2 regions of the Janthinobacterium sp. BJB446 genome follow, and region 2 is predicted to be linked to the other one. Evidence: riboswitches for the same ligand, from Rfam matches in the RefSeq annotation. Region 2 holds a riboswitch; the other holds the start of a gene.
What was found. A riboswitch is a leader RNA that binds a small molecule or an ion and turns the genes downstream of it on or off. The one in region 2 is predicted to bind thiamine pyrophosphate.
Positions count from the first base shown of each region.

Region 1 (14,342 bases), on a different contig from region 2:
GAATTCGTCGCCGCCCAGGCGCGCCACCGTGTCGACTTCGCGCGTGGCGTCGCGCAGGCGTTCGGCCACGCTTTTCAGCACCAGGTCGCCGGCATCATGGCCCAGGGTATCGTTGACGAATTTAAAGCGGTCGAGGTCGATGAAAACCACCCACAGGGGAAGGCCGCTGCGCCGCGTCACGGCCATCGCCTGCTCCAGCCGTTCGCGCAGCAGTGCCCGGTTGGCCAGGCCCGTCAGGATATCGTGCCTGGCCTGAAATTCCATTTCCTGTTCGAAACGCATGACGGTGCTGATGTCGTATTGCGCCACGACAAAGTGACTGAGCGCGCCATCGCCATCGTCGCGCACGGGCGCGACGAACAGCTCGCTCCAGTAGCTGCTGCCATCCTTGCGGAAATTGCGCACGATGGCCTTGCCTTCGCGCTGTTCGCGCAGGGCCGCCGTAATGGCGTGCATGTCTTGCCGCCCCTGCTCGGGACCCTGCAAGTCTTCCAGGCGCTGGCCGATGACTTCGCCGGCCGTATAGCCGGTGATGCGCTCGAAGGCAGGGTTGACGTATTCGATCAGGTAGCCCGGTGCGTCGGCGCTGCACAGGATGATGGCATTGGCCGACACTTCGATGATGCGTTCGCGCAGCCGCAGCGACTTTTCATTGTGCATGCGCGCGGCGATGTCTTCGGACAGACGCAAATTGGCAAACTGCAGCGCCGCCGTGCGCTCGCCCGTGATGCGGGCAATGACCGAATTGCGCGAGACCAGCTGATACACATACGCGGCCGCCAGCAGGCTCGACAGCACACCACCGAGCAGTACATACAGCGAGCCGCGATGGCTGGCGTCCAGGCCCATGCCTTTGGCCGGCAGCAGGGCGGCGCCCAGCGTGTGCCCGCTGGCATGGTACTGCAGCAGCAGCCGGGCACTTTCCGCTTCGATCTGGCGTGCCGAGACGTAGCACAGCGCCGTCAGGCACAGCCCGAACGCCAGGGTGAGCAGGGCCGAGGTAGAAACAGATATGGAGATGCGCTTGAAGAATGATTGCATGGTGGCCCCGTGGCAGCGCCGGTGCCGATCCATGATCAGGCAGGCCGGGCAGTGACTGACTGTAGGGCGGGCGGCGAAATGTCGTCCGTTCGGTAGCGAACGGACGGGCATGCCGACAATAAATATAGTCGGGTCACTGTGCAAGCGCTGTGTTACGCTGCACTACATGGCGACCCTCGTTCGGACGCCTTTCAACTATCCCCTAGCTGACGACTGGAAAACAGGAAACCTGCCCATGTCGAGTCTGCATGCCCAGCTACACAACCCGAATCAAAACCATTTGCTCGCCGCCATGCTCGACGCCGATTTCGCGCGCCTGGCCCCCCACCTGGAGCAAGTATCCATGTTGCTCGGTGACGTGATCTACGATTCGGGCGACAAGCTGCAGCATGTGTATTTCCCCACCACGGCCATCGTTTCCATTCACTACCTGCTGGAAAACGGCGGCTCGTCGGAAATTGCCGGCGTCGGCAATGAAGGCGTCGTGGGCGTGTCGCTGTTCATGGGCGGCAATTCGACGCCGAGCCGCGCCGTCGTGCAGACAGGCGGCGTCGGCTACCGGCTGAAGGCGCATTTGCTGATGGAAGAGTTCGACCGCGCCGGTCCCGTCATGCGCTTGCTGCTGCGCTATACGCAAGCGCTGATCACGCAAATGTCGCAAACGGCCGTCTGCAACCGCCACCATACGGTGGAGCAGCAGCTGTGCCGCTGGCTGCTGCTGACCATGGACCGCCTGCCGAACCGCGAGCTGACGATGACGCAGGAGTTGATTGCCAACATGCTGGGCGTACGCCGCGAAGGCGTGACGGAGGCGGCCGGGCGCCTGCAGGCGCGCGGCTTCATCAGTTACCGGCGCGGCCATATCTCCGTGCTGGACCGTGCCGGCCTCGAAGGCCACGTGTGCGAATGCTATGGCGTGGTCAAAAAGGAATTCACGCGCCTGTTGTCGGATGTGCGCCAGCGCCAGGCGCACTGAACACCGCATCTTTTTTTTATCGTTGTTACAGCTCAGGCTACCCCATGCAATCTGTTGAAAATATTCCCCCGCGCGCACCGTCGCGCTGGCCCATGGCGCTGGCGTTTTCGTTCAGCGCCATCGTGCTGCTGGCCATCGGCCTGCTGGCCTGGCGCGCGCCGTTCGAGACGGCATGCGTCATCGACGCGCTGGTCTTCTTGCTGCTGATGCTGCTTGTCGCGCTGTACCGGCGCACCTTGGCGGCCAGCCTGCCGCGCCAGCTGCTCAAGGCGGGCGCCTTGCAGGATGCGATTTTCAACAGCGCCAATTTCTCGTGCATCGCCACCGATGCGCAGGGCGTGATCCAGATCTTCAACGTGGGCGCCGAACGCATGCTGGGCTATGAAGCGAGCGACGTGGTGGACAAGCTGACGCCGGCCGGTATTTCCGATGCGCAAGAAATCGTCGCGCGCGCGGCCGCCCTCAGTGCCGAACTCGACAGGGTCATCACGCCCGGCGTGGAAGCGCTCGTGTTCAAGGCCACGCGCGGCATCGAAGACATTTATGAACTGACCTACATCCGCAAGGATGGCAGCCGTTTCCCGGCCATCGTCTCCGTGACGGCCTTGCGCGACGTGCAGAACAAGGTCATCGGTTACTTGCTGATCGGCACGGACAATACGGCACGCAAGCAGGTCGAGGCGGAACAGGCGCTGCTGGACCAGCGCCTGCGCGAACAGCAGGCATATACGCGCTCGCTGGTCGAGACCAACAATGCCGAACTGAAGAAGGCGCGCCTGGTGGCGGAAAAGGCCAACCGCGCCAAGTCCGAATTCCTGTCGAGCATGAGCCACGAATTGCGCACGCCCCTGAATGCCGTGCTGGGCTTTGCGCAGCTGATGGCGTCCGACGTGCCGCCGCCGAGTCCGCCGCAGCAGCGCTCGATCGAACAAATCCTCAAGGGCGGCTGGTATCTGTTACGCCTGATTAACGAGATCCTCGACCTGGCCATGATCGAATCGGGCAAGGTCACCTTGTCGCAGGAAGCCATGTCCCTGCTCGACGTGCTGCAGGATTGCCAGGCGATGATCGCGCCACAGGCGGAAAAGCGCGGCATCCGCATGCACTTCCCCCGCTGCGGCCAGGCATTCTATGTGCATGCGGACCGCACGCGCGTGAAACAGGTGATGGTCAACCTGCTGTCGAACGCCATCAAGTACAACCAGGGCGGCGGCACCGTTACCGTCGATTGCAGCCAGCGCGGCGCCAAGGTGCGGGTCAGCGTGCGCGACAGCGGCGTCGGCCTCGATGCGGGCCAGGTGGCACAGTTGTTCCAGCCCTTCAACCGCCTGGGACAGGAAAACAGCACGGAAGAGGGCACGGGCATCGGTCTCGTCGTCACCAAGCAATTGATCGAATTGATGGGCGGCACCATCGGCGTCGACAGCACGGTGGGCGTGGGCACCACGTTCTGGTTCGAGCTCGCTTCGAGCAGCGCGCCGGCATTGGTGCTGGGCGATGGCGACGCGCTGCCGCAGGTGCAGGTGCCGCAGGAAAGCCAGCGCACCTTGCTGTACGTGGAAGACAATCCCGCCAACCTGGCGCTGGTGGAGCAACTGATTGCCCGCCGCAGCGATTTGAAGTTGCTCACAGCCATCGATGCGCACCTGGGCATCGACCTGGCGCGCACGTATCAGCCGGACGTGATCTTGATGGATATCAACCTGCCCGGCATCAGCGGCTTCGGCGCACTGCATATCCTGCACGACGACCCGCTCACCAGCCACATTCCCGTGATGGCCCTGTCGGCCAACGCCGTGCCGCGCGACATCGAGAAAGGCCTGGAAGCGGGTTTCTTCCGCTATTTGACCAAGCCGATCAAGGTCGTCGAGTTCATGGATGCGCTCGACGTGGCCCTGCACCATGCGGCCGCGCACGGCCTGGCCGACGACACTCACGCAGTACGCTAATTCAGCACTTAATTTTAGGAATACCGCCATGCTTCAAGCCACCGAGATCCTGAACGCCAGCATCCTCATCGTTGATGACCAGGAGGCCAACGTCATGCTGCTGGAACAGGTGCTGCGCAATGCCGGCTATACGCGCATCACCTCCACCATGGATCCGCAAGCCGTGCATGCGCTGCACCAGCAGCACCGTTACGACCTGATCCTGCTCGACTTGCAAATGCCGGAAATGGATGGCTTCGAGGTGATGGAAGGCTTGCGCGACATCGAGGCGGGCAGCTATCTGCCCGTGCTGGTGATCACGGCCCAGCCCGGCCACAAGCTGCGCGCGCTGCAAGCGGGCGCCAAGGATTTCGTCAGCAAGCCCTTCGACCTGGTGGAAGTGAAAACGCGCATCCACAACATGCTGGAAGTGCGCTTGCTGTACCAGAAACTGGCCGAATACAACAAGTCGCTGGAACAGATGGTGGAAGCGCGCACGGCGGAGCTGCGCGAAAGCGAAGCGCGCTTCCAGCGCTTCACGGAACTGTCGTCCGACTGGTACTGGGAACAGGATGCGCAAGGCAATCTGACGCGCTTTTCCGGCCCCGTGGCCGAAATGCTGGGCATTGGCAGCGAGGAAGAGCCACAGCGCTGGAACGCCACCGAACGCGCGCTGCTCGACGCAAAAATTGCCGCACGCGAACCGTTCCTTGATTTCATCTACAGCCGCGCCAACCTCGACGGCAGCACGCAGTATCTGCAAGTGAGCGGCGAACCGATGTTCGACAATGGCAGCCGCTTCATCGGCTACCGCGGCATCGGCCTCGATGTCACGGAGCGCTTGCGCATCGCCTGATTTATACTTGCTGCCATCCACATCCACAAGGAAAGCATCATGGCTGACAAATCTCCCTCCTATTGGTTCCCCGCCAAGACCTATGGCTGGGGCTGGGGCTTGCCCATCACCTGGCAAGGCTGGCTGGTGTTCCTGGCCGCGCTGGCGCTGTTCGCCTGCGGCGCTTTCCTGTTTCCGCCGCAAACCATGCTGGTCGGCTATATCGTCTATGAAGTGGCCATCGTTGCCGTGCTCATTTTTATCTGCCAGCTGAAGGGCGAACCGACCAGCTGGCGCTGGGGCAAGAAGAAATAAGCGCGATGGCGCCTGTTGCAATGCAGCAGATGCGCAAAGACGACACCTGCAAGAAATCATCTGGCCACGCGGCGTGAACCGCGTATAATTGGCTCGCTGCCGCAAGGCGGCAAACGCTAGGGGTCCTGCCTTTCGCTGTGGAAACACGGTGCAAGCGCGGGTGAGAAATACCCTCCGAACCTGATCTGGATAATGCCAGCGAAGGGAAGCTTTAGGATGAACGCACCCCGCTTTTCCGCGTGCGCGCAGCCGAACCTCCTTAGCTGGCTCCAGGCTTAAAAACAGTCTAGCCAAGGAGCCAAAATGAACGCCAACCCGAAATTCCTCTCCGCCACCGCCACGGTCGACGAAGCCGCCATCGCGCCGCTGCCCAATTCGCGCAAGATCTACGTGCAAGGCAGCCGGCCCGACATCCGCGTGCCCATGCGCGAGATCAGCCAGTCCGACACGGAAGCGTCGTTCGGCGGCGAAAAGAATCCGCCGATCTACGTCTACGATACGTCCGGCCCCTACACGGACCCGGACGTGCAGATCGACATCCGCTCGGGCCTGGACACGCCGCGCCTGCCGTGGATCATGGAGCGGGCCGACACGGAAGAATTGCCCGGTCCGACCTCCGATTACGGCATCGCCCGCCTGGCGGACCCGAAACTGGCCGAGCTGCGTTTCAACTTGCACCGCAAGCCGCGCCGCGCCATTGCCGGCAAGAACGTGACGCAAATGCATTACGCGCGCCAAGGCATCATCACGCCGGAAATGGAATTCGTTGCCATCCGCGAAAACATGCGCCGGCAGGAATATTTGCGCGAGCTGAAAGCTTCCGGTCCCATGGGCGAACGCCTGGCCGACCTGATGGGCCGCCAGCACCCTGGCCAGTCGTTCGGCGCCAGCATCCCGGCGGAAATCACGCCCGAATTCGTGCGCGAGGAAATCGCCCGCGGCCGCGCCATCATTCCCGCCAACATCAACCACCCGGAAGTGGAACCGATGATCATCGGCCGCAATTTCCTCGTGAAAATCAACGCGAATATCGGCAATTCGGCCGTCACCTCTTCCATCGGCGAGGAAGTGGAAAAGATGACCTGGGCCATCCGCTGGGGCGGCGACAATGTGATGGACCTGTCCACAGGTAAACATATCCACGAGACGCGCGAATGGATCGTGCGCAACAGCCCCGTCCCCATCGGCACCGTGCCCATCTACCAGGCGCTGGAAAAGGTCAATGGCAAGGCCGAAGATCTGACGTGGGAAATTTTCCGCGACACCCTGATCGAGCAGGCCGAGCAGGGCGTCGACTACTTCACCATCCACGCGGGCGTGCTGCTGCGCTATGTGCCGATGACGGCCAAGCGCTTGACGGGCATCGTCTCGCGCGGCGGCTCCATCATGGCGAAATGGTGTCTGGCGCACCACCAGGAATCGTTCCTGTACACGCATTTCGAAGAAATCTGCGAAATCATGAAGGCGTATGACGTGTCGTTCTCGCTGGGCGACGGTTTGCGTCCCGGTTCCATCTACGACGCCAACGACGAGGCGCAGCTGGGCGAACTGAAAACCCTGGGCGAACTGACGCAGGTTGCGTGGAAGCACGACGTGCAGGTGATGATCGAAGGTCCGGGCCACGTACCGATGCAGCTCATCAAGGAAAACATGGACCTGCAGCTGGAGCAGTGCGGCGAAGCGCCGTTCTACACCTTGGGACCGTTGACGACGGATATCGCGCCCGGCTACGACCACATCACCTCGGGCATCGGCGCGGCCATGATCGGCTGGTATGGCACGGCCATGCTGTGCTATGTGACGCCGAAGGAACACCTGGGCCTGCCCAACAAGGCGGACGTCAAGGACGGCATCATCACGTACAAGATCGCGGCGCATGCGGCCGACCTGGCCAAGGGCCATCCGGGCGCGCAAATCCGCGACAACGCGCTGTCGAAAGCCCGCTTCGAATTCCGCTGGGACGACCAGTTCAACATCGGCCTGGACCCGGACAAGGCGCGCGAATTCCACGATGAAACCCTGCCCAAGGATTCGGCCAAGGTGGCGCATTTCTGCTCCATGTGCGGCCCCCATTTCTGCTCGATGAAGATCACGCAGGAGGTGCGCGAATACGCGGCCGGCATGGGTATCGCGGAAGACAAGGCGCTCAAGCAGGGCATGGAAATCAAGGCCATCGAATTCATCAAGAACGGCGCCGAGCTGTACCGCAAGGTCTGAAGGAGAGCGTGATGCCTGCATTGATATCCATCACGCTCAACGGCGCACCGCACCAGGTGCCGCCGGGGCAAACCCTCGATCAATTGATCGCCGCCCTGTCGCTGGAAAACCAGGCGCTGGCGCTGGCCGTCAACCGCAACGTCGTGCCGCGCAAGGCGTGGCAGGACCGGGTCCTGGAAACGCAGGATCACGTGGAAATCGTACGCGCGATTGGCGGCGGTTAAATTGAGAATAGACAAGGAAACGCACATGAACACCGCAACAAACAACGACCTGCTGACCATTGCGGGAAAACAGTATCCATCGCGCCTGCTGGTGGGCAGCGGCAAGTACAGGGATTTGCCGCAGACGCGCGAAGCAACGGATGCGGCCGAGGCGCAGATCATCACGGTGGCGATTCGCAGGGTCAACATTGGTCAGGACCCGAACGCGCCCAGCCTGCTCGATTTCGTGCCACCGGACCAGTACACGATTTTGCCGAACACGGCCGGCTGCTACAACGCAAAAGATGCCATCTACACCCTGCAACTGGCGCGCGAGCTATTGGGCGGGCGCAATCTGGTGAAGCTGGAAGTGCTGGGCGACGAAAAAACCTTGTTTCCGCATATGCCGGAAACCCTGGTCGCGGCAGAAGCGCTGGTCAAGGATGGCTTTGACGTGATGGTCTATTGCAGCGACGACCCCATCCAGGCGAAGATTCTGGAAGACATCGGCTGCGTGGCCGTCATGCCGCTGGCGTCGCTGATCGGCTCGGGCATGGGCATCCTGAATCCGTGGAACTTGTCGCTGATCATCGATCAGGCGAAAGTACCCGTGCTGGTGGACGCAGGCGTGGGCACGGCGTCGGATGCGGCCATTGCCATGGAACTTGGCTGCGATGGCGTGCTGATGAATACAGCCATTGCCGGCGCGCGCGACCCCGTGCGCATGGCGCATGCCATGAAGCTGGCCGTGCGGGCCGGGCGCGAAGCATTCCTGGCGGGACGCATGCCGCGCAAATTTGCTGCTTCGCCATCGTCGCCGATGGCGGGCCGCCTGGCGTGACGATGTCCGGGCGTCTGCCGTGTCGTTCGGTTGTGCTGGTGTTTGCCGGCGCCGATCCGTCGGGCGGCGCCGGCATCGCCGCCGATATCGTGGCGATTGCCGCGCAGGGCGCGCATGCCTTGCCTGTCATCACGGCGCTGACGGTGCAGGACAACGACCGCGTGTTTGCTGTCGAGCCTGTGGCCCCGGAATTGCTGCGCCGACAGGCGCAGACGCTGATCGACAAGATCGCCATCGATGCCGTGAAGATCGGCATTCCCGGCAGCGCCGCGAATGCGGCCGTCATTGCGCAACTGATCGCGCAATTGCGGCTGGTCCGGCCGGATTTGCCTGTCGTGCTTGATCCCGTGCTGGCCAGCGGCCATGGCGACGTGCTCAGCCGGGACGACGCCGTGCTGGCGCTGGCGCCCTTGCTGCCGGTGACTACCGTCATCGTACCGAACGGGCCGGAAGCGGCGGCCCTCGGTGGCGAGAAAAACCTGCGCGCGCAAGGCTGCAAGAACGTGCTGGTGACGGGCGGCCATGGCGAAGGCGAGGTGATCGTCAACCGCTGGCACGATGGTGAGGACAGGGCGCGCGAGTGGTGCTGGCCGCGCCTGCCCGGCGAATTCCACGGCAGCGGCTGTACCCTGGCGTCCGCCATCGCGGCGCGCCTGGCACTGGGCCAGGCATTGCCCGAAGCGCTTGATGGCGCGCAAAGCTATTGCCATGCGACCCTGGCCGGCGCGTATGCGGTTGCGCCAGGCCAGCTGATGCCGCAACGATTCATTCAATAAGGAAAACATCATGCGTGGACTGTATCTGGTTACCCCGAACTGGGATGACACCGACCGCCTGCTCGATATCACGGAACAGGCTTTGCACGGTGGCGTGGCCCTGCTGCAATACCGCCACAAGAGCGCCGACGCGGAACAGCGGCGCGAGCAGGCGGGCGCCTTGCTGGTCCTGGCCCGCAAATATGGCGTGCCTTTCATCATCAACGATTTTATCGAGCTGTGCGAAGAGCTCGACGCGGACGGCGTGCACGTGGGTGGCACGGATGCGTCCGTCGCGCAGGTGCGCGCGCGCCTGGGCAAGGACAAGCTCGTCGGCGCCTCGTGCTATGGCGACATGGCCCTGGCGCGGACGGCAGACGCTGGCGGTGCCAGCTATGTGGCCTTCGGCGGCTTCTATCCCTCGCTGGTGAAAAAGTATCCGGTCACGACACCATTGGATATCGTGCTGCAGGCCAAGCGCGAGATCGCCTTGCCGTGCGTGGTGATCGGCGGCATGACGCCGGAGAACGCGGCGCCGCTGGTCGCGCGCGGCGCCGACATGGTGGCGGCCATCAGCAGCGTCTTTGGCAAAGAATACCAGGCGGACGATGTGAATATTGTGGTGCAGCAATTCAATCACTTGTTTGCGGCATGAGCATGCGGGTGCAGGGCTGGTTTGGGCGGATAATCGGCATATAATAAGAGCATCATTCATTACCGAGGTCCCTTTGCCCATGAGTCAGCCAGCCGCCGCGAAACGCCTTATCCTGATCGTTGACGATGACCAACTCCTGTTGGAATTCCTCGGCGAAGTCCTGCGCCATGCCGGCTACGAGACGGCCCTGGCCCATTCGGCCGAAGTGGCGCTGCAGCTGATCGCCCAGCGCGAGCCCGACCTGGCCTTGCTCGACATCCACATGCCGGGCATGTCCGGCCTGGAGCTGGCCAAGCGTCTGCATGGCGAAACGGCCGTGCCGTTCATGTTCCTGTCCGGCAGCGGCGACAGCGAATCGGGCAAGCAGGCGGCCGCCTATGGCGCCGTCGGCTATGTCGTCAAACCCGTCGATGAAGGCCGCTTGATGCCCGCGTTTGAAGCGGGTCTGGCGCGCGCCGATGAAATCCGCCAACTCCGGCGCACCGAACTGAACCTGAATGCGGCGCTGGCCGCCGGCCGCGAAACCAGCCTAGCTGTCGGTTTGCTGATGGGCAAGTTCCAGACGGACCGCAACACGGCGTTCGAAGTGCTGCGTGACCACGCCCGTTCCAGCCGCCGCAAGATCAATGAAATCGCCAGCCAGCTGCTGCTGGCCGAAGAAACCCTGAACGGCCTGCACGGCGCCTTTTTGAACCGGGCGAAAACCAAGTAAGTGTTTCAAGTAAGCGTTGCACCGGCGCCGGCGTGGCATGTCGGCGCCTGCCTTGTTATGATGTGGCCATACGGCGCGCTGGCGCGCCTGGTTCAACCATAGACAGGACACACATGAAAACCAAAGCAGCGATTGCATGGAAGGCGGGCGCTCCGCTGACGATCGAAGAAGTCGACCTGGCCGGCCCGCGCGAGGGCGAAGTACTGGTCGAGATCAAGGCCACCGGCATTTGCCATACCGATTACTACACCCTGTCGGGCGCCGATCCGGAAGGCATCTTCCCGTCGATCCTCGGCCATGAAGGCGCCGGCATCGTCGTCGACGTGGGCCCGGGCGTGAAAAGCCTGAAGAAGGATGACCACGTCATCCCCCTGTACACGCCGGAATGCCGCCAGTGCAAATTCTGCCTGTCGCAAAAAACCAACCTGTGCCAGTCGATCCGCTCGACCCAGGGCCGCGGCCTGATGCCGGACGCGACTTCGCGCTTTTCCATCGACGGCAAGCCCATCTTCCACTACATGGGCACATCCACCTTCTCGAACTACATCGTCGTGCCGGAAATCGCCCTGGCGAAGATCCGCGAAGATGCGCCATTCGACAAAGTCTGCTACATCGGCTGCGGCGTGACGACGGGCGTGGGCGCCGTGCTGTTTACGGCCAAGGTGGAAGCGGGCGCCAATGTGGTCGTGTTCGGCCTGGGCGGCATCGGCTTGAACGTGATCCAGGCGGCGAAAATGGTTGGCGCCGACAAGATCATCGGCGTGGACATCAACCCGGCGCGCCAGGCCATCGCGCGCAAGTTCGGCATGACGCATTTCGTCAACGCCAACGAGGTGGAAAACGTTGTCGACACTATCGTGCAGCTGACGGACGGCGGCGCCGACTATTCATTCGAATGCATCGGCAACACCACCACCATGCGCCAGTCGCTTGAGTGCTGCCACAAGGGCTGGGGCCAGTCCATCATCATCGGCGTGGCGGCGGCCGGCCAGGAAATTTCCACCCGTCCATTCCAGCTGGTGACGGGACGCGTGTGGAAAGGTTCCGCCTTCGGCGGCGCGCGCGGCCGCACGGACGTGCCGAGGATCGTCGACTGGTATATGGAAGGCAAGCTCAATATCGACGATTTGATCACGCACCGTTTGAAACTGGAAGATATCAACCAGGGTTTCGACCTGATGAAGAGCGGTGAATCGATCCGCTCCGTCGTGCTGTATTAATTGAAATACGCCGTACCACGGCGTTTTTGCGGAGGCTGCGGCCTCCGTTTTTTTGCCGCCGCGTTTGCCATCCATCGGGCCAGGCTGTCGCCTAACCCTTCATCCCGGCACTTCATCGCACGGCGCTGGCGGTGCCGGCCGCCAGCGCTTATCGTGATTCTCGTCGCTGTACCACAGCGGCTTTACGGAGGCCCCTGGCCTCCTTTTTTTTACCCGTGCTTTGCCACTCATCGCGCAAGCCTGCCGTCCAGGTGCGCCTTTTTGCAGCCTGTCGCACCGCGCTGGAGCCGTGAGCTTTCCGTCGTTAAAGTCAATGCTCCACTACTTTTGCGACGAGGCAGCCATGTCCACTTCCCACCGTTTGATCCTCAGCCTGGCCGGTATCCTGCTTGGCGGCAGCGCGCTGGCCGTGCAGCCGCCGCAACCGCCCGCGCCACCGGCCGCACCAGCCGCGCCCAGCGTGCAGGTCAGCCGCTCGCTCGACAAGGGCGAAAGCTATGCGCTGGTCGATGGCACGAGGGATGGCGAGGGCGTCATCGTTGTCGACAGCGATATTCATTCGCAGCAGGTGGAAAAGCTCAAGCGCTCGATCAAGGGCCCCTTCCTGTGGTTCCGCGACCAGGGACAGGCTTACGTGCTGCAGGATACGGCCTTGCTGGGCAAGGTGCGCACGGCATGGCTGCCCTCGAAACAGCTGGGCAAGGAGATGAGCGCGCTTGGCGATCAAATGGGCGCGCACGGCAAGGCCATGGGTGACATGGGCCGCAAGATGGGCGCCCGCAGCCTGGAAAAAGGCAGCGCGCGCGAGTCGGAACAGCTGCGCGCGCTGGGCCGCCAGCAGCAGGAGCTGGGCCGCAAGCTCGGCGACGCCTCGCGCCGCCAGGCGCTGGCAACGAGCGGCACGGCGCGCCGCGCGGCCGAGCGCGACGTGGAACGCCTGCAGCAGCAGATGGAAGATGCGCAGGAAGAAATGGAAGAGATCAACGACCGCATCGCCGACGTGCACGAGCGCGAGGCCGAGAAAATGGAGCAGATGTCGCGCCAGATGGAGCAGCGCAGCAAGCCGATGGAAGCGCTGGGCAAGCAAATGGACGACCTGGGCCGCCAGCAGGAAAAAGTCGTCAAGATCGCCGACAAGACCACGCGCCAGGTGATCGCCCAGGCGCTCAGCGAAGGCAAGGCAAAGCTGGTGCGCTGAATGTTGTGCTGAATCAGCGGGCCAGTGGCTTGCGCATCAGGCAGCGCAGCGCCGGATCGTGCCCGTCCTGCGCTTCGCGCGCCAGCTTGAGCGCGTGACCCGCGCCCAGCGCCGCGGCCTCGATTGCGCTGAAACCGTGGCGCGCATAGTAGGGCGCGTTCCATGGCAGGTGCCGATACGTGCTCAGTGTCAGGCATGCGCAGCCCAGCGCCCGGGCATGGGCCGCCGCCGCGTCGAGCAGGCGCGCCCCCAGGCCCTGCCGTTGATGCGGCAGGGCAACGGACAATTCCACGATGAACCACTGGCCGTCGAGCGGCTGGGCGGCCAGGAAACCCGATGGCCGGTCCAGGCCATCGGCGGCCACCCATACGCCGCCATGCTGCTGCAGCATCTGCAAGGTGCTCAGTGGCAAGGGTTCTCCCTGCGCCAGCCACGCCAGTTCGGGGCCTGCGTGGGCAAACAGGGTTGCGGCGCTGCGCTCGACCTGGGCCAGCAGGGGCAGGTCGGCGCCGGTGGCTGCGCGGATGGCGTAACTCACGGTGTGTTCCACACGGCGGCCACGGCGCGGTATTGCGCCGGCAGCTGCTCTCTGGCGTCGTGCTCGCTGGCATACACCTCATCCTGTACCGTGTCCCAGTGCGCGTCGCAGCTGAAACGGTAGACTTGCGCCTCGTCCCCGTAGCGGCACACGGCCAGGCCGTGAACGGCGATGGGGGCGGCGCCGTCTTCACTGGTGACGTGGCCGAAGGGCAGGCCGGACCAGGCCCAGGCCAGTACGCGGGCGCCATCGAGGTGGCTGGGAGGTGTCATGGGCATGTTTTCGTCAGCTGTGCAGTGATGCCGATTGTAGCGCGCACGCGGCGAATGCGGCGCGACCGCTGGACAAATGCACAGTATTTTTAGCCATGCCGGTATAATCACGGGATGCAAAATCTTCTTCACAATCTCAATCCCGAACAATTGGCTGCCGTCACCTTGCCGGCGCAGCACGCGCTGATCCTGGCAGGCGCCGGTTCGGGCAAGACCCGCGTGCTGACCACCCGCATCGCGTGGCTGATCCAGACCCAGCAGGTATCGCCGCCTGGCATCCTGGCCGTGACGTTTACCAATAAAGCCGCCAAGGAAATGCTCACGCGCCTGTCGGCCATGCTGCCGATCAACACGCGCGGCATGTGGATTGGCACCTTCCACGGCCTGTGCAACCGCTTGCTGCGCACGCACTACCGCGACGCGGCCTTGCCACAGACGTTCCAGATCCTCGATTCCCAGGATCAATTGTCGGTGATCAAGCGTTTGTTGAAGGCAAACAATATCGATGATGAAAAATTCCCGCCGAAGACGGTGATGTATTTCATCAACAATGCCAAGGACCAGGGTTTGCGCGCCACGGACGTGGAAGCGTACGACGCGCACGAGCGCAAGATGGTCGAACTGTATCAGCTGTAC
Region 1 is NZ_PDZK01000005.1:150,700-165,041, reverse strand. It holds gene CSQ92_RS24860 (putative bifunctional diguanylate cyclase/phosphodiesterase) at 1-1,041, opposite strand, end outside; gene CSQ92_RS24855 (Crp/Fnr family transcriptional regulator) at 1,277-2,017, shown strand; gene CSQ92_RS24850 (PAS domain-containing hybrid sensor histidine kinase/response regulator) at 2,062-3,966, shown strand; gene CSQ92_RS24845 (response regulator) at 3,995-4,801, shown strand; gene CSQ92_RS24840 (hypothetical protein) at 4,841-5,095, shown strand; TPP riboswitch at 5,204-5,319, shown strand; gene thiC (phosphomethylpyrimidine synthase ThiC) at 5,399-7,312, shown strand; gene thiS (sulfur carrier protein ThiS) at 7,333-7,536, shown strand; gene CSQ92_RS24825 (thiazole synthase) at 7,562-8,356, shown strand; gene thiD (bifunctional hydroxymethylpyrimidine kinase/phosphomethylpyrimidine kinase) at 8,359-9,132, shown strand; gene thiE (thiamine phosphate synthase) at 9,143-9,766, shown strand; gene CSQ92_RS24810 (ANTAR domain-containing response regulator) at 9,846-10,478, shown strand; gene CSQ92_RS24805 (S-(hydroxymethyl)glutathione dehydrogenase/class III alcohol dehydrogenase) at 10,592-11,698, shown strand; gene CSQ92_RS24800 (hypothetical protein) at 12,042-12,896, shown strand; gene CSQ92_RS24795 (GNAT family N-acetyltransferase) at 12,910-13,434, opposite strand; gene CSQ92_RS24790 (hypothetical protein) at 13,431-13,706, opposite strand; gene CSQ92_RS24785 (UvrD-helicase domain-containing protein) at 13,821-14,342, shown strand, end outside.
Region 1: another riboswitch for thiamine pyrophosphate. It lies ahead of thiC (phosphomethylpyrimidine synthase ThiC); the one in region 2 lies ahead of CSQ92_RS12040 (TonB-dependent siderophore receptor).

Region 2 (14,342 bases):
GCCGGCAAGGCCAACAAGACCGACTTCCCCGTGACGTCTTCCGTCCCTGCGCCGGTAGCCGCCGCCCCGGCCGCGCCCGTGCGCGACAAGCGCAAGGAAGCGGAAGACCGCCAGAAGGCCGCCGCCCTGCGCAAACCGATCGAAAACAAGATCAAGCGCCAGGAAGAGCAGATCGCCAAGCGCAATGCGCAAAAGGCGGAAACCGACGCCAAGCTGGGCGAGCCGACCATCTATGACGCGGCCAACAAGGCCAAGCTCAAGCAATTGCTGGCCGACCAGACCTTCTTCACCAAGGACCTGGCGCAGCTGGAAGCGGAATGGCTGGACTTGCAGGATCAGTTAGAGAAACTGGGCTAACGCAAGACACAAAGACGACTCCCGGGTCGTCTTTTTTTATGCCGCCTGCATGGGACTGGGGCTGCGGATCGCCATCAGGCGGTCGATGTCGACGAGGATCAATCGGCGCCCCGCCACCGTGCCCAGGCCCAGCAGGTAATCGGCTTCCGCCTCGCCCAGGCCGGGCACGGCGGCGATGTCGCTGGCGGCCAGGCTGACGATATCAGTGACGCCATCGACCACCATGCCCATCACGCCATTGCTCAGCTGCAAAATGATCACGTCGGTGGCCGGGTCGGGCGCGCCGTGGGCGCTGCCAAACGCGGCGCGCATGTCGACGATGGGGATGATTACGCCGCGCGAAACGGCCACGCTGTGCAGCACTTCCCCTTCCGAGGAAAAACGGTCGAGTTCCTTCAGAGGACGCAATTCCCGCACGCAACGGTAATCGAGGCCGTATTCCAGGCCGCCCAGCCGGAAGCTCAAGTACTGCGTCAGGTATTGGGTCGTTGCGGCGCCAGGCGTGGTCGTGGGCTGCATGGTGTTCCTTTCATCCGGTAGGCGCTGCCAGGATGCGCAGTGGCGCAACGTTGGCCCCATGCTAACCAGCATCACCGCAGGCGGCGTTGAGAAACATCAACTTTCCCGGAAGGCAGCCTGGCCTCAGCGCCCGGCCTTGCGCCGGCGCAGCCATCTTCCCTTACAATACCCACATCATTCCCCAACAGGCAGGCCATGCAACACCTCGTCAACCCCGCTGAAGTTGAATTTTCCGCCATCCGCGCCCAGGGCCCGGGCGGGCAGAACGTCAACAAGGTGTCCAGCGCCATCCATCTGCGCTTCCCCATCGCCGCCTCGTCGCTGCCGGAAGCGTACAAGGAACGGCTGCTGGCCCTGCGCGACAGCCGCATCAGCAAGGATGGCGTGCTGGTGCTCAAGGCGCAGCAGTCGCGCAGCCAGGAACAGAACAAGGAAGAAGCGTTGCGGCGCTTGCAGGAAATCATCGACAGCGTGACCTTCCTGCCCGCCGTGCGCCGCGCCACCAAGCCCACGCGCAGCTCGCAGCGGCGCCGTCTCGACAGCAAGAGCACGCACAGCGTCCTCAAACAATCTCGCGGCAAGGTTATCGACTGATCAGAGTGGCGGCTGGTAGGTCCAGTCCAGGCTGCCTGTGCTATCTGCGAACACGGGCTGCGTGGCCGGCGTGGCGCTGCGCAGCAAGGCCTTGATTTCCTTCGGCGGCCGGTCGTAGACCTTGGCCGGGCCGGGCGGCACGACGAGGGCGCGCACCGTCGTCTCGCCATCAATCAGGCTCAGGGTGCAGCGCGACTGGCCCGCCGTTGCCTGCCGCTCCTGACGCAATTGTTCCACCAGCGCCAGCATCTGCGCGTGCAGGATTTCCGACTGTTTTACCTCCACGCGCAGCCGCGCCACCTCTTTCAGGACGGGAGCGATGCGCGCGGCCAGCTTGTCGTACTGTATCTGCTGCGTTGATTGCAGTTGCAATTCGCCACGCCGCAGCTGGCCCGCCAGGGTCAGGTAATTGCGTACCTCGGGCAATTGCGCGATGGCATCGATTTCCTGCTGGCGCTTGTGCTGCACCTGCAGGAATTGCGCCGCCTTCGCCAGGCTCTCGGCGATCTTTTGTTCCAGCGCACTCAAATCGGGCACCAGCGGGAACAGCAGCATCTCCACCTGCTTGCGGGGACCGGCGCTGCCGATGCGGATGGTGCGCGCCGCCACGGCGCAGCCTTCGGCCAGTTCGATGACGACCTCGTCGGCGATGATCTCGCAATTGCTGGCGCTGTCGATCACCACGCGCGTGCCGGCGATGACACAGCTTTCCGCGCGCTTCACATGCACTTCGCCGCTCAGCGCCTGCAGCACGGAGCCGGAAGCGACGCCCTCGACGCGCACGTCGCCATGCTCGTTGAAGGCCGTGCCGCCCACCAGGTTGCGCTGTAGCCATATTAATCCGCCATGCGAGTGCAAGTGGCCGTAGACGTCGCCATGGATGGTGATGTCGCTGCCGTCGAGCTGGCGCTGCTCCTGCACTTCGCCGTACTCCTCGTAGGCGGCGCTCAGCTTCAAATTGCCCGTCGTACGGCTGCTGACGCCTTCGCGGCTGACGATCTTGTTTTCGATGGACATCTTGCCTTGCTCATCGACATTCACATAGCCATCTTGCGTGGCCACGACGAAATCCCCATCGCTGAAATGCTCGACCGCCGTGCCTGGCCCCGCCACGGTGGCCAGGTCCAGTTCCAGCGGCGCGGGCGGCGGCAGCGCCTTGCCGGCCAGGTCGTAGCCGGGCAAGCCGGGAGTCCCCGGCAGCAGACGCAGCAGGCGCGCGTGTTTTTTTACTTGCGGAAAGCGGTTCTTGAAGCTGAGCAAATCCAGGCGGCCATCGGAGCGTTCGCGCGGCGCATCGTCGCGGTGGATGCCTTGCGACACTTCGACCAGCTGGGCGTCGCGCCCCGGCTGTGGTGGCAGCACCCTCGCCACCGTGATGCGCTCGGCCTTGCCGCTGGCGAGAATGGCGCGCACGGCCGCGCTATCGATGCCGTAGTGCACGCCCTTGCACCACAGGTCGGCCACCAGCTCGTCGAATTCGCGGCGCGCCGGCACCTGGCCGTCCGCGTCCGCAGGCAAGGCTTCAAAGTAAAATTCGGCGCTGTCGCCACGGATCTTGATTTGTTTGTACAGCGCACGGCGCGCGGGCGGGAATGGCGCCACGCGCACGGCGATGCGCAGCAGGGCATCGCCCTTGGGCGCGGCGCGGGGAGTAGGGGCATGAAACAGGGTCAGCAGGAACAAACCGTAATCGAGGCCGGCCAGCAGCTGGCCCGACTGGAACAGCTGCTCGACGGCGGTGCGCAGCTGCGCCGGCGCCAGCGACAGGTCAAGGAACACGCCCTCGTCGCGCTGGACCAGGCCGTGCGGCAAGCCGCCTGCGGGGACCGCATCCGGAACGGGTGTGTCGTCGTCGCTCACGCCTTGCCTCCCCCAGCAGCCATTTCAAAGAATTGCCTCCGTGCACTAGAACAATATCACGGGGCGGGGCCGTGTGCCTGACTGAGCAACAATGCATGCGGCCAGATGCAAACAGGGCCATGTCTTGCGAGATGGCCCTGTCGGAGGGGGATGGCTGCCTAGCGGCGCGGGGGATTCGAGTAAATGTCCTGCCCCACTTCGTTGATCTGGCGGCGCAGGTCGCGCCGTTCGTCGGGCGTCATGCGGCCCGTGCGGCGCGAGGCGTCGGCGCCTTCGTTGGCGCGGCGCTGCTCTTCTGCGCGCGTGTCGAAACTGCGTGCGTCACGCTGTTCGCGCAGTCGCGTATCATTGCTGTTGCTGCGCTGTACCTGTTCATACCGCTGGGCCTGCATTTGCTGCTGGTCGTCACGGCGTGGCGGCGGCTGGTTTTGCGCTGCCGCCAGACTGGCGGCAAACACGGAACAAACGGCAAATGCGGACAGCACGGTCGTACGTGCAGCAATAGCTGCGCTGGGAGCGGCGTGAATTTTTTTAGTAAAGATATTCATTGAGTTCCTCTTCCGCGATGCCGTATAAACTAAAGCTGATTTCCACTGTGGCCCCAGTGTATGATGCTTTACACGGTGCAGTAAGAGTAATTGGGTAAAGTTTGTAACACTTTGTAATGGGTCGCCACAGCCCCTTGCCGACGCCGCGCGAGGCGTTACTATAGCAACTAATATAAGATAACACGACACCCTAAATGACCACAACCTCCACTTCCGGCAGCAATACAACAACGCAATCGATCCACGGCCACCAGGCAAAAATCATGGTAGTCGATGACGATGTGCGCCTGCGCGACCTGCTGCGGCGCTACCTGACCGAACAGGGCTTCAATGTCTTTACGGCAGAGAGCGCGACGGCCATGAACAAACTGTGGCTGCGCGAACGCTACGACCTGCTGGTACTCGACCTGATGCTTCCGGGCGAAGACGGCCTGTCGATCTGCCGCCGCCTGCGCGGCGCGGGCGACCAGACGCCGATCATCATGCTGACGGCCAAGGGCGAGGACGTGGACCGCATCGTGGGCCTGGAAATGGGTGCCGACGATTATCTGCCGAAACCATTCAATCCCCGTGAACTGGTGGCCCGCATCGGCGCCGTGCTGCGCCGCAAGGGTCCCGATGAAATCCCGGGCGCACCGTCGGAAACGCCGCAAACCTTCGAATTCGGCGACTTCGTGCTGGACCTGGGCACGCGTACCCTGAAAAAGAATGGCGAAACAGTGCCGCTGACGACCGGTGAATTTTCGGTGCTGAAAGTGTTTGCCCGCCATGCGCGCCAGCCGCTGTCGCGCGAGAAACTCATGGAACTGGCGCGCGGCCGCGAATACGAAGTGTTCGACCGCAGCCTGGACGTGCAAATCTCGCGCCTGCGCAAACTCATCGAACCTGATCCGTCGAGCCCGCTGTTCATCCAGACCGTGTGGGGCTTAGGTTACGTCTTCATCCCGGACGGACAGCCGCGCTGATCGCAGGCGAGGCATGATGAAGCTTTTTCCCGATATCAGCCTGGCGCGGCTGAAAAGCGGCTTGTTCTGGCGCACCTTTTTGCTGCTCGGCACCTTGACCACGGTCAGCATGATCGCCTGGTTCAGCATGATTTCCTTCATCCAGCGCGAGCCGCAGGCGCAGCAGATTTCCGCCCAGATCATTTCCGTCGTTACCATCACGCATGCGGCACTGACGCACTCGGCTCCCGAGCTGCGGCGCGAGCTGCTGTTCGACCTCGTCAGCAATGAAGGCATCCGCATCTTCTCGCTGGAAGAGGACGACCGCATCGAGCCGCCGCCCGACAATTACCTGATGCCCGACATCGAGGCGCTGGTGAAGGCCAAGCTGGGCAAGGACACGCGCTTTTCCGCGCGCGTCAACGGCGTGGCCGGCTTCTGGGTCAGCTTCAAGATCGACGACGACGAGTACTGGCTGATGCTGGACCGGGAGCGCCTGCGCGGCCTGACGGGCTTCCAGTGGCTGGGCTGGGCCAGCCTGGTGTCGCTGCTGTCCCTGCTGGGCGCAGCCATCATTTCCAGCCTGATCAATCTGCCGCTGTCGCGTTTGACGGCGGCCGCGCGCGACATCGCCAAGGGCAAGCAGCCGGCGCCGCTGCCGGAAAAGGGCCCGATCGAAATCATCGAGGCGAACCGCAGCTTCAACCAGATGGTCGATGATCTGAAACAGGTGGAATCGGACCGCGCCGTGATTTTGGCAGGCATTTCGCACGACTTGCGCACGCCGCTGGCGCGCATGCAGTTGGAAGTGGAAATGGCAAACCTGTCGGACGAGGCGCGCGAAGGCATCCAGTCCGATATCGGGCAGATGGACGCCATCATCGGCCAGTTCCTCGACTATGCCAAGCCGACGGAAGCGTCGAGCTTTACGGATGTCGACCTCAGCGGCCTGCTCAGCGACATGACGCGCGAAGCCATGCGCCTGCCGGATGTGAAGATCAACGCCAGCATCGCCGATGGCGCGCATGCGATGGGCAACCCCACCGACCTGCGCCGCGTGCTGAACAACCTGATCGAGAATGCGCGCCGCTATGGCAAGACGCCGGGCAGCGACGTGACGGAAATCGACATCGCCTGCCAGGTGCGCACCAGCCACGGCGCGAAAAAGGTCATCATCGAGGTGCAAGACCACGGCACGGGCGTGCCAGCAGAAAAGATCGAGCAACTGATGAAACCGTTCACCCGCCTCGACACGGCGCGCGGGCAGGCAAACGGCGCCGGCCTGGGCCTGGCCATCGTCGACCGCGTGCTGCTGCGCCATGGCGCCGAATTGCAAGTGCGCAACCGCGAAGGCGGCGGCCTGGCGTTTCAGATCAGCTTGCCAGCGGCGTAGGTCGGATCAGCGAGGCCTTGCCTCGCCTAATCCGACAACATTGTTGGCTATTCCTGTCGGATTACGCGCCAGGCGCTAATCCGACCTACGCCACCGGCTCCGGCGTTTCCGCCGCCCGACAACGGTCAAGCGGACGCCTGCTCTTGCGCCAGCAATTTATTCATCAGCAGTTCCGTCGCCCCGTAGCCGTACAGGGAATCGCTCTCCATGCCCGGCGTATCGAAGGGGATCGATTCCTCGCGGTTCAGCTTGGCAGGGTCGGCGTCCGCATAGCTGGCGCGCCAGGCGCGCTGCAAGGATTCATTGCGGCGGATAAAGGCCGGCATGGGCCAGGCGTCGCGCTCCCAATGGAGGCTGTCACCCAGCAGGGGCCAGCGCTCGTTGAGCAGGGCCATGTCGCCCGTGCGCAGGCGGCGTACGGCCTGTTCCGGCCGCAAGCCTTCCAGCTCATCGAGCGTCGGCAAGCTGTCGCGCTTCGGCCCGAACATATACGCCAGCATGATGCGCCCGGCAGGCGCCCTGCGCGCCACCACGCCGACGGCATAGCCGCCGCCCGGCAAGGGCACGGCAAACCAGCTGCCTTCTCGGTATGGTAATGATCTCATTTCTTGAAGCCCCCTGGAATACACCGGACAGCCGCTGCTATCCGACGTTAAATTTAATTAGGGGCACAGTCTACGCGAAACGATGCAAAAGTGGCGCATGGTACGCCACAGCAACAAACCAATAGTTACAATATTTTCTCGTCATAGTGATACTGGGCAACAATCGGTCCCGCCTTGAACAGCGCTTCCTTCATGGCCGCGTCCAGGCGCGCATCGCGGCGGCGCATCCATTCGAGCAGCATGGCCGCTTCCTTGCGGCTGGTGTCGCCCGCATGCGCGAGCACGCGGCGCAGTTCCGGGTCCGTGCACGCCTCGAAACGCTGGCTGTTCAAGTCCAGTGCCTGCAGCGCGGCGATGGTGGCGCCGATGGCGCGGTGCATGTCGAGCGCGGTGGCCGGCAAGCCGGATTCTTCCAGTGGGACGTTGGTCATGCGCATTCCTTTTCGCGTGGTGGTGACATCGGCTGCATTCTCCACCGCGCGGGCGAAAAGCTCAAGCGTCCACGACACGTTTCCACCCGTTCGGCCATAATCATGGCTCAGCAACAGCCTAAACCCCAGCGGCAGGAGCCCCATGTTCAATTTCGACTTTTACAATCCGACGCAAATCCTCTTCGGCCAGGGCCAGATCGCCGCCATCACGGCGCTGATCCCGCCGCATGCCAGAGTGCTCATGACGTATGGCGGCGGCAGCATCAAGCAGAACGGCGTCTACGATGAAGTCAAGGCGGCGCTGGCCGGCCATACCTTGCTGGAATTTGCCGGCATCGAACCCAATCCCAGCTATGAAACCCTGATGCAGGCCGTGGCCATGGTGAAAAGCGAGCGCATCGATTTCCTGCTGGCCGTCGGCGGCGGTTCCGTGGTCGATGGCACCAAATTCATCGCCGCGGCCGCCCTGCATGAAGGCGAGGCGTGGGACATCCTGGCGAAAGGCGGCAAGATCGTCGAGGCCGCCCTGCCCTTCGGCACGGTATTGACGTTACCGGCCACGGGTTCCGAAATGAATGGCTCGGCCGTGATCACGCGCAAGGCCACGCAGGAAAAGCGCTCGTTCATGAGCCGCAAGGTGTATCCGAAATTCTCCGTGCTGGACCCGTCGAAAACGTTCACCTTGCCGCTACGCCAGGTGGGCAATGGCGTCGTCGATGCGTTTGCGCATGTCATGGAACAGTATTTGACCTACCCTGTGAACGCGTCCGTGCAAGACCGCTTCGCCGAAGGCATTTTATTGACCTTGATCGAGGAAGGCCCGAAAGCCCTGTCGCACCCGGACGACTACGACGTGCGCGCCAACGTGATGTGGAGCGCCACCCTGGCCTTGAACGGCCTGATCGGCGTGGGCGTGCCGCAGGACTGGTCCACGCACGCCATCGGCCACGAATTGACGGCATTGTACGAGCTCGACCATGCGCAAACCCTGGCCATCATCCTGCCCAGCATGCTGCGCGTGCGCAAGCAGGCCAAGCGCGCCAAGCTGCTGCAATACGCGGCCCGCGTGTGGGGACTCGACGGCGGCGACGAGGATGGCCGCATCGAGGCCGCCATCGCGCGCACGGAATTCTTCTTCCGCCACATGGGCGTCAAGACGCGCCTGGCCGACTACGGCCTGAACCACGCCAGCGTGGATGCCGTCGTGTCCGCCCTGGAAGCGCACGGCATGACGGCGCTGGGCGAGCAGCGCGAAGTGACGCCCGCCGTCAGCCGCAAGGTGCTGGAACTGAGTCTGTAGCGCAGTTTGCAAATTCCAGCCACACTGTTGTAAAACGGTCAGCCAGGGGGACAGCTGGCCGTGGTTCATGCTAAGCTGTCAACCGCTAGGGGTCCTGGAGTCGTTATCCGGGTGAGAGATACCCTTCGTACCTGATCTGGATAATGCCAGCGAAGGAAAGCGCAAAGTACCTCCCTCCTTTGATAGCTCCTGCGTTGGCGCCAGCCGAACAAGCAGCCTGCCGTGCTCTTTACAGAGACGGCTTGAACCACGAGCAATCTATGTCCACACCGAATTTATCTGCGCATTTTTCCCGTCCTGTACTGACCCTGGCCATCCTGCACGCGTTTGCCGCGCCTGCCTTTGCTGCGAACGACACCGCCGAAGCCACCGATCCGCAGGCCCAAAACATGGCCGAAGTCGTCGTCACGGCCAGCAAGGCGCCGGCCGCCAAGCGCGCCTCCGTGGGCGGCTTTACCGACGCGCCGCTGCTGCAGACACCGGCGTCCGTCACCGTCATTTCGCAAAAAGACATGCAGGACTTGCAGATCCGCAATCTCAGCGATGCCGTCAAGCTCGACGCCAGCATCAACGAATCGTACAACGCCGTCGGCTACGCAGAACAGTTCACCATCCGCGGCTTCAAGCTCGACACGAACTCCAGCTACCGCAAGGATGGCGTGGCCATTCCTGGCGACACGCAAATTCCGCTGGAAAACAAGGAACGCATCGAAGTATTAAAAGGCCTGGCCGGCTTGCAGGCAGGCGTGGCCGCGCCTGGCGGCGTGATCGACTTCATCGTCAAGCGCCCCACCGCCGCACCGCTGCGCAGCGTCACCGTGGAAGCGCGCGAACGGGGCACCGTGTATGGCGCCGTCGACCTGGGCGGACGCCTGGAAGACACGCGCTTCGGTTACCGCGTCAACGTGGCGGCCGAGCGCCTGCGTTCCTACATCAAGGGCGCGGACGGCAACCGTCGGTTCATTTCCGGCGCCTTCGACTGGCAGATTTCCCCGCAAGCCCTGCTGCAGCTCGACGCCGACTACCAGGACAAGGCGCAGGTCACGGCGCCCGGCTTCCAGCTGCTGAGCAACGGCAGCCTGCCGGCCAACGTCAGCGCCGACACCATGCTCAACAAGCAGCCGTGGACGCATCCGGTGGAAACCGTCACCAGCAACCTCGGCCTGCGCTTCCAGTACGCCTTCAATGACGACTGGCACGCCACCCTCTCCGCCAACCAGCACTCGTTCAAGCGCGACGACTACACGGCGTATCCGTATGGCTGCAGCCCGGAAGGCTGGGCGCCCGTCTTCTGCAGCAATGGCGATTTCTCCGTATGGGACTTCCGCAGCCTGGGCGAGACGAAAAAGCCGCTGAGCGCGCAAGCCATGATCCAGGGCAAGTTCGCCACGGGCAGCCTGCGCCACGAATTCACTGCCGGCGTGTCGTACTTCAACCGCAAGGACCGGGCCGGCAAGTACGTGTACGACGAAGTGGGCATCAGCAACATTTATCGCCCCGTCATCGTCGCGCCATCCGACGGCGTCACGGGCCCCGTGCGCCTGGTACGCAACGACAAGGAAAAATCCGTCTTCGTGCAGGACATCGTCAGCCTGGCGCCCAACTGGAAGCTGCATGGCGGCCTGCGCCACATCAATGTGGATGGCTACCAGTATGTGCTGAAGGCCGACAAGGAAATCCGCGCCAAGCACGACTTCCTGTTGCCGAACGTGGCGCTGGTGTACAACCCGCAAGACAATATCGCCGTGTATGCATCGTATTCGCAGGGCATGGAGCACGGCGGCACGGCCGACCGCTACGCGGAAAACGCCAATGTGGAACTGACACCGAGCCGCTCGAAGCAGATCGAATTGGGCGTAAAGGCGGACCTGACGCCGGACTTCATGGTGGCCGCCACCCTGTTTCAGATCCGCAAGGGCCTGGAATTCAACCAGTACCTCGACAGCAGCATGAGCACCTACAACTTCGTGCGCGCGGGCCAGGCCCAGCACCGTGGCCTGGAATTGTCTGCCCAAGGCAAGGCATCGGCCAACCTGAACCTGGGCGCGTCCATCACGGCCCTGAACAGCCAGCAATCAGGCACGGGCAGTGCGGACTACGATGGCAAGCGCGTGCCCAACGTGCCGGCCTTCAAGGCGGCCGTGCACGCGGACTACGCCGTGCCGCAAGTGGCGGGCTTGAGCGTGAATGGCAGCTGGGAATATGCGGGCAAAAAGGCGTTTGAAAACAACAACACCACCTTCGTGCCTTCGTACAGCGTGTTCAACCTGGGCGCCGCCTGGGCCACGCGCCTGGCCGGCACGCCAGCCGTGCTGCGCGCCACCGTCAACAACGTGACGGACAAGTTCTACTGGCGCGATGTGACTCCGGAAGCAGGCGGCTACCTGTTCCCGGGTGCAAGCCGCACCTTGAAGGTGTCGGCGCAATTCGACTTCTGACAACCACATGGGGCATGCGCCGGACATGCCCCTATTCGTGGACGAAAATATCAAATAATTAAAATATTACACTGTGGTAATTATTAAATTGCTATAATTACCACCCTTATTTTATTATCCGCGCAAGGCATCTCCATGAAACAGCATGTGGCGTCACTGATATTTGCCAGCCTGATCCTGATCACCGGAGGCAGCGTCCACGCCACCGAGGCAGCGATTCCCATAGAGCAATTCACCAGCAAGGATCGGTTCAGTACACCACGCCTCTCGCCAGATGGCAAACACATAGCGGTCACGACTCAGATGCAGCAGGGCGGGCGCAGCATCCCCATCATCACCATCTATGCATTGCCGGACATGAAAGCGGTAGGCATGCTGCGCCTGCACATATTTGAAGTGCCGCTTAACTACCTTTGGTTGACGAACACGCGTTTGGTATTGCGCAAGGGTCTGGAACTGGGGGAGCTGGAACAACCGGTATCAACTGGTGAAATCATCGCTTTTGACCTCGACGGCACCAACCAGGAATACCTGTTCGGCTACGATATGTTCCGCTCGTCGAGTCGAGGCGACCGCCTCGACGATGATCATGGCTATGCCCGCATCAACGGCGTTCCCTTGCCGCGCAATAGTCACGTCTTTCTGTCAGCCCAGGAATGGGATCGTGACCGGTCAAAGTTATACGACGTCGACAGCAAGAAGGCCCATCGCAAGACCCTGGCCGACATCGCTGCACCACGCCTGCAGTTTGTGCAGCAGCGCAATAGCGTACCGCGCTTCGCCTACGGCTGGGACGACAAGAACGAGCCGGTGTTGTACCGTCTTGATGACGTCAGCGGCCAGTGGCGTCTCACCCCTCCCATCCCAAAACAAACCACAATCCCGTTCCACTTCACAATGGATGACAGCGCTTTTTTTGCTACCCATGCCGTCAACGGTGGCCCTGAGGCCCTGGTGCGGGAAGAGCTGGCTAGCGGAAAACGAGTGGTTCTAGCGCAAGATCCTGTTGCCGACCTGAGCAGCGTAATGTATGACGCCAACGAGATGCCTTTCGCAGTATCTCACCAGCTGGGCCGTACCCGTGCCATCTACCTGGACGCCAATAGTGCGGACGCCCGGCTGCACAAGCAATTGAGCGCATCTTTTCCGGACGAACATGTACGCTTCATCAACTTCACAGATGACGGCACCACCTTGCTGTTTTCCGTCTACAGCGATCGCGACCCGGGCAGCTATTACCTGTACGACAAGGCCAGCAACAAGGCGGAACTGCTGTACTCGACCATGCCTGGCATCGACCCGGATCGCATGGCCGAGCGCCGCCCCATTGCCTTCAAGGCACGCGACGGATTGCAACTGCATGGCTATCTGACCATGCCGAAGCATGCGCCAGGCGTTAAATTGCCGCTGGTTGTCATGCCCCACGGCGGACCGCACGGCGTCTACGATACCTGGTCGTTCGACAGCGATGCGCAGTTCCTCGCCAGCCGCGGCTACGCGGTACTCCAGGTTAATTTCCGTGGTTCCGGGGGCCGTGGCGAGACTTTCATCCGGGCAGGCTACCGTCAATGGGGCGAAAAAATCCAGGACGACATCCTGGACGGCCTCGCCGCTGTAATTGCCGAAGGCGAAGTCGATGCCGGGCGCGTCTGCTCATACGGCGCAAGCTTCGGCGCCTACTCGGCAATGATGCTGACCATACGTGCACCTGGCACCTTCAAATGCGCTATCGGCTATGCCGGCGTATATGAGCTTAGGTTGTTCAAAGAAGAGGATGATGCGCGCCGCCACAAATATATCCGGCATGCCTACCAGGACTATATCGGTGAAAACAACAAGGAACTCGACGCCATCTCGCCTTCACGCCTGGCTGACCGGATCAAGGTGCCGGTATTGCTGGTGCACGGCGACAAGGACAAGACGGCACCGCCGGAACACGCCGAGTTGATGCGCAAGGCCTTGGTCAGGGCCGGCAATACACCGCAATGGATGATGGCGCAAAACGAAGGACATGGCTTCTACATGACCAAAAACGCCACTGCATTCTATCAACAACTGGAAAGCTTCCTGGCCGAACACATCGGAAAATAAGGCCGGCTTACCCCACCCTGCCTGGGGTGCTGGCGCTCAACCAGTCATCCGCCTGCGCCAGCCGCACCGCCAGGCTACCGCTGACGAGCAGGTAGGAAATCTGGCGCTCAGCCAGTTCATCGAGCAGCCGGCGATGAATCAGCTGGCGCACGGCTTCCGACTCGCGCTGCAAGCCGTCGGCTACCCACGGGCTGTCGGGCGCCGTCACCAACGTCAGATCGTACTGCGTGGCATCGGCCAGCGCCGCCAGCGGCGCATCGGCGCCATTGAAATAATGGCGGCTGTAGACCACCGTCATCAACGGCGTTGTATCGCAAAACAGGAAATGGCGCGCCCGCGCTGTGGCAGCCGCTTCGCGTTCGACTTGCGTTCGCGCAATGCCAAACTGGTCGGCCGCGATAGGCACCCGGCCCTGCTTTTCGACAAATTCGCGCAAGTATTCCGGCACCCAGACGGTGCCGTAGCGTTCGGCCAGGGCGGCTGCCAGGGTCGACTTGCCCGACGATTCCGCGCCCAGGATGGCCACGCGCACGCAACGCTCCATCACTTGAGGACCATCGCGCTCGGCGCGGCCGGGGCCGACTTTCTCCACGCCAGCAAGCCGATGATGGCCATCACGACGAAGAAGGCATACAGCACGGCCGTCAGGGTCAGTCCCTTGTGCAGGTATAGCCAGACATACAGCACGTCGACGATGATCCAGGCGATCCAGTTTTCCAGTTTCTTGCGCGACAGCAGGAATTGCCCCACCAGGCTGCCTGCCGTGAGGAAGCCGTCCGCGTGGGGCACGTCCGTATCCGTCGTCGTCAGCAGCCAGGCTATCAGCAGGAAGCCAACCAGCCAGCCTGCGGCGCACGCCATCCAGCCGCGTCCATCGAGGCGCGTGACAGGCAAGGTCTTGCCGCCGCTGGCCGGGTGCAGCCACTGGTACCAGCCCCAGAACGAGACGCTGATAAACAGCAGTTGCAAGGCCATGTCGCCATACAGGCGCGATTCGAAAAACACGAAACCGTAGGCGGCCGAGGAAATGATGGCGAACAGCCACGCCCAGTGATTCTGGCGGATGTTCAGCGCAACGGTTGTCAATGCCAGGACAAAGGAAATCAGTTCAAGCGGCGTGGTGGCAAAACCCAGCAGGAGAAGCGTATCGTTCATGGGAATCGTGATGAGGCTGGTGGTGCAGTATGCAATACCAGCCATGAATAAGCAAGATTGCCCGCACCGCCGCAGCCCTTCCCTACTCAGGCAAAGCCTCCCTTGAC
Region 2 is NZ_PDZK01000001.1:2,712,310-2,726,651, forward strand. It holds gene CSQ92_RS11990 (ATP-binding cassette domain-containing protein) at 1-357, shown strand, start outside; gene CSQ92_RS11995 (chemotaxis protein CheW) at 394-876, opposite strand; gene arfB (alternative ribosome rescue aminoacyl-tRNA hydrolase ArfB) at 1,072-1,470, shown strand; gene CSQ92_RS12005 (flagellar assembly protein A) at 1,471-3,330, opposite strand; gene CSQ92_RS12010 (hypothetical protein) at 3,489-3,878, opposite strand; gene ompR (osmolarity response regulator transcription factor OmpR) at 4,142-4,843, shown strand; gene CSQ92_RS12020 (sensor histidine kinase) at 4,857-6,215, shown strand; gene CSQ92_RS12025 (Imm26 family immunity protein) at 6,341-6,820, opposite strand; gene CSQ92_RS12030 (ferritin family protein) at 6,946-7,251, opposite strand; gene CSQ92_RS12035 (iron-containing alcohol dehydrogenase) at 7,394-8,551, shown strand; TPP riboswitch at 8,629-8,726, shown strand; gene CSQ92_RS12040 (TonB-dependent siderophore receptor) at 8,812-10,989, shown strand; gene CSQ92_RS12045 (alpha/beta hydrolase family protein) at 11,125-13,080, shown strand; gene CSQ92_RS12050 (AAA family ATPase) at 13,088-13,624, opposite strand; gene pnuC (nicotinamide riboside transporter PnuC) at 13,624-14,235, opposite strand; gene CSQ92_RS12060 (DUF2867 domain-containing protein) at 14,322-14,342, opposite strand, start outside.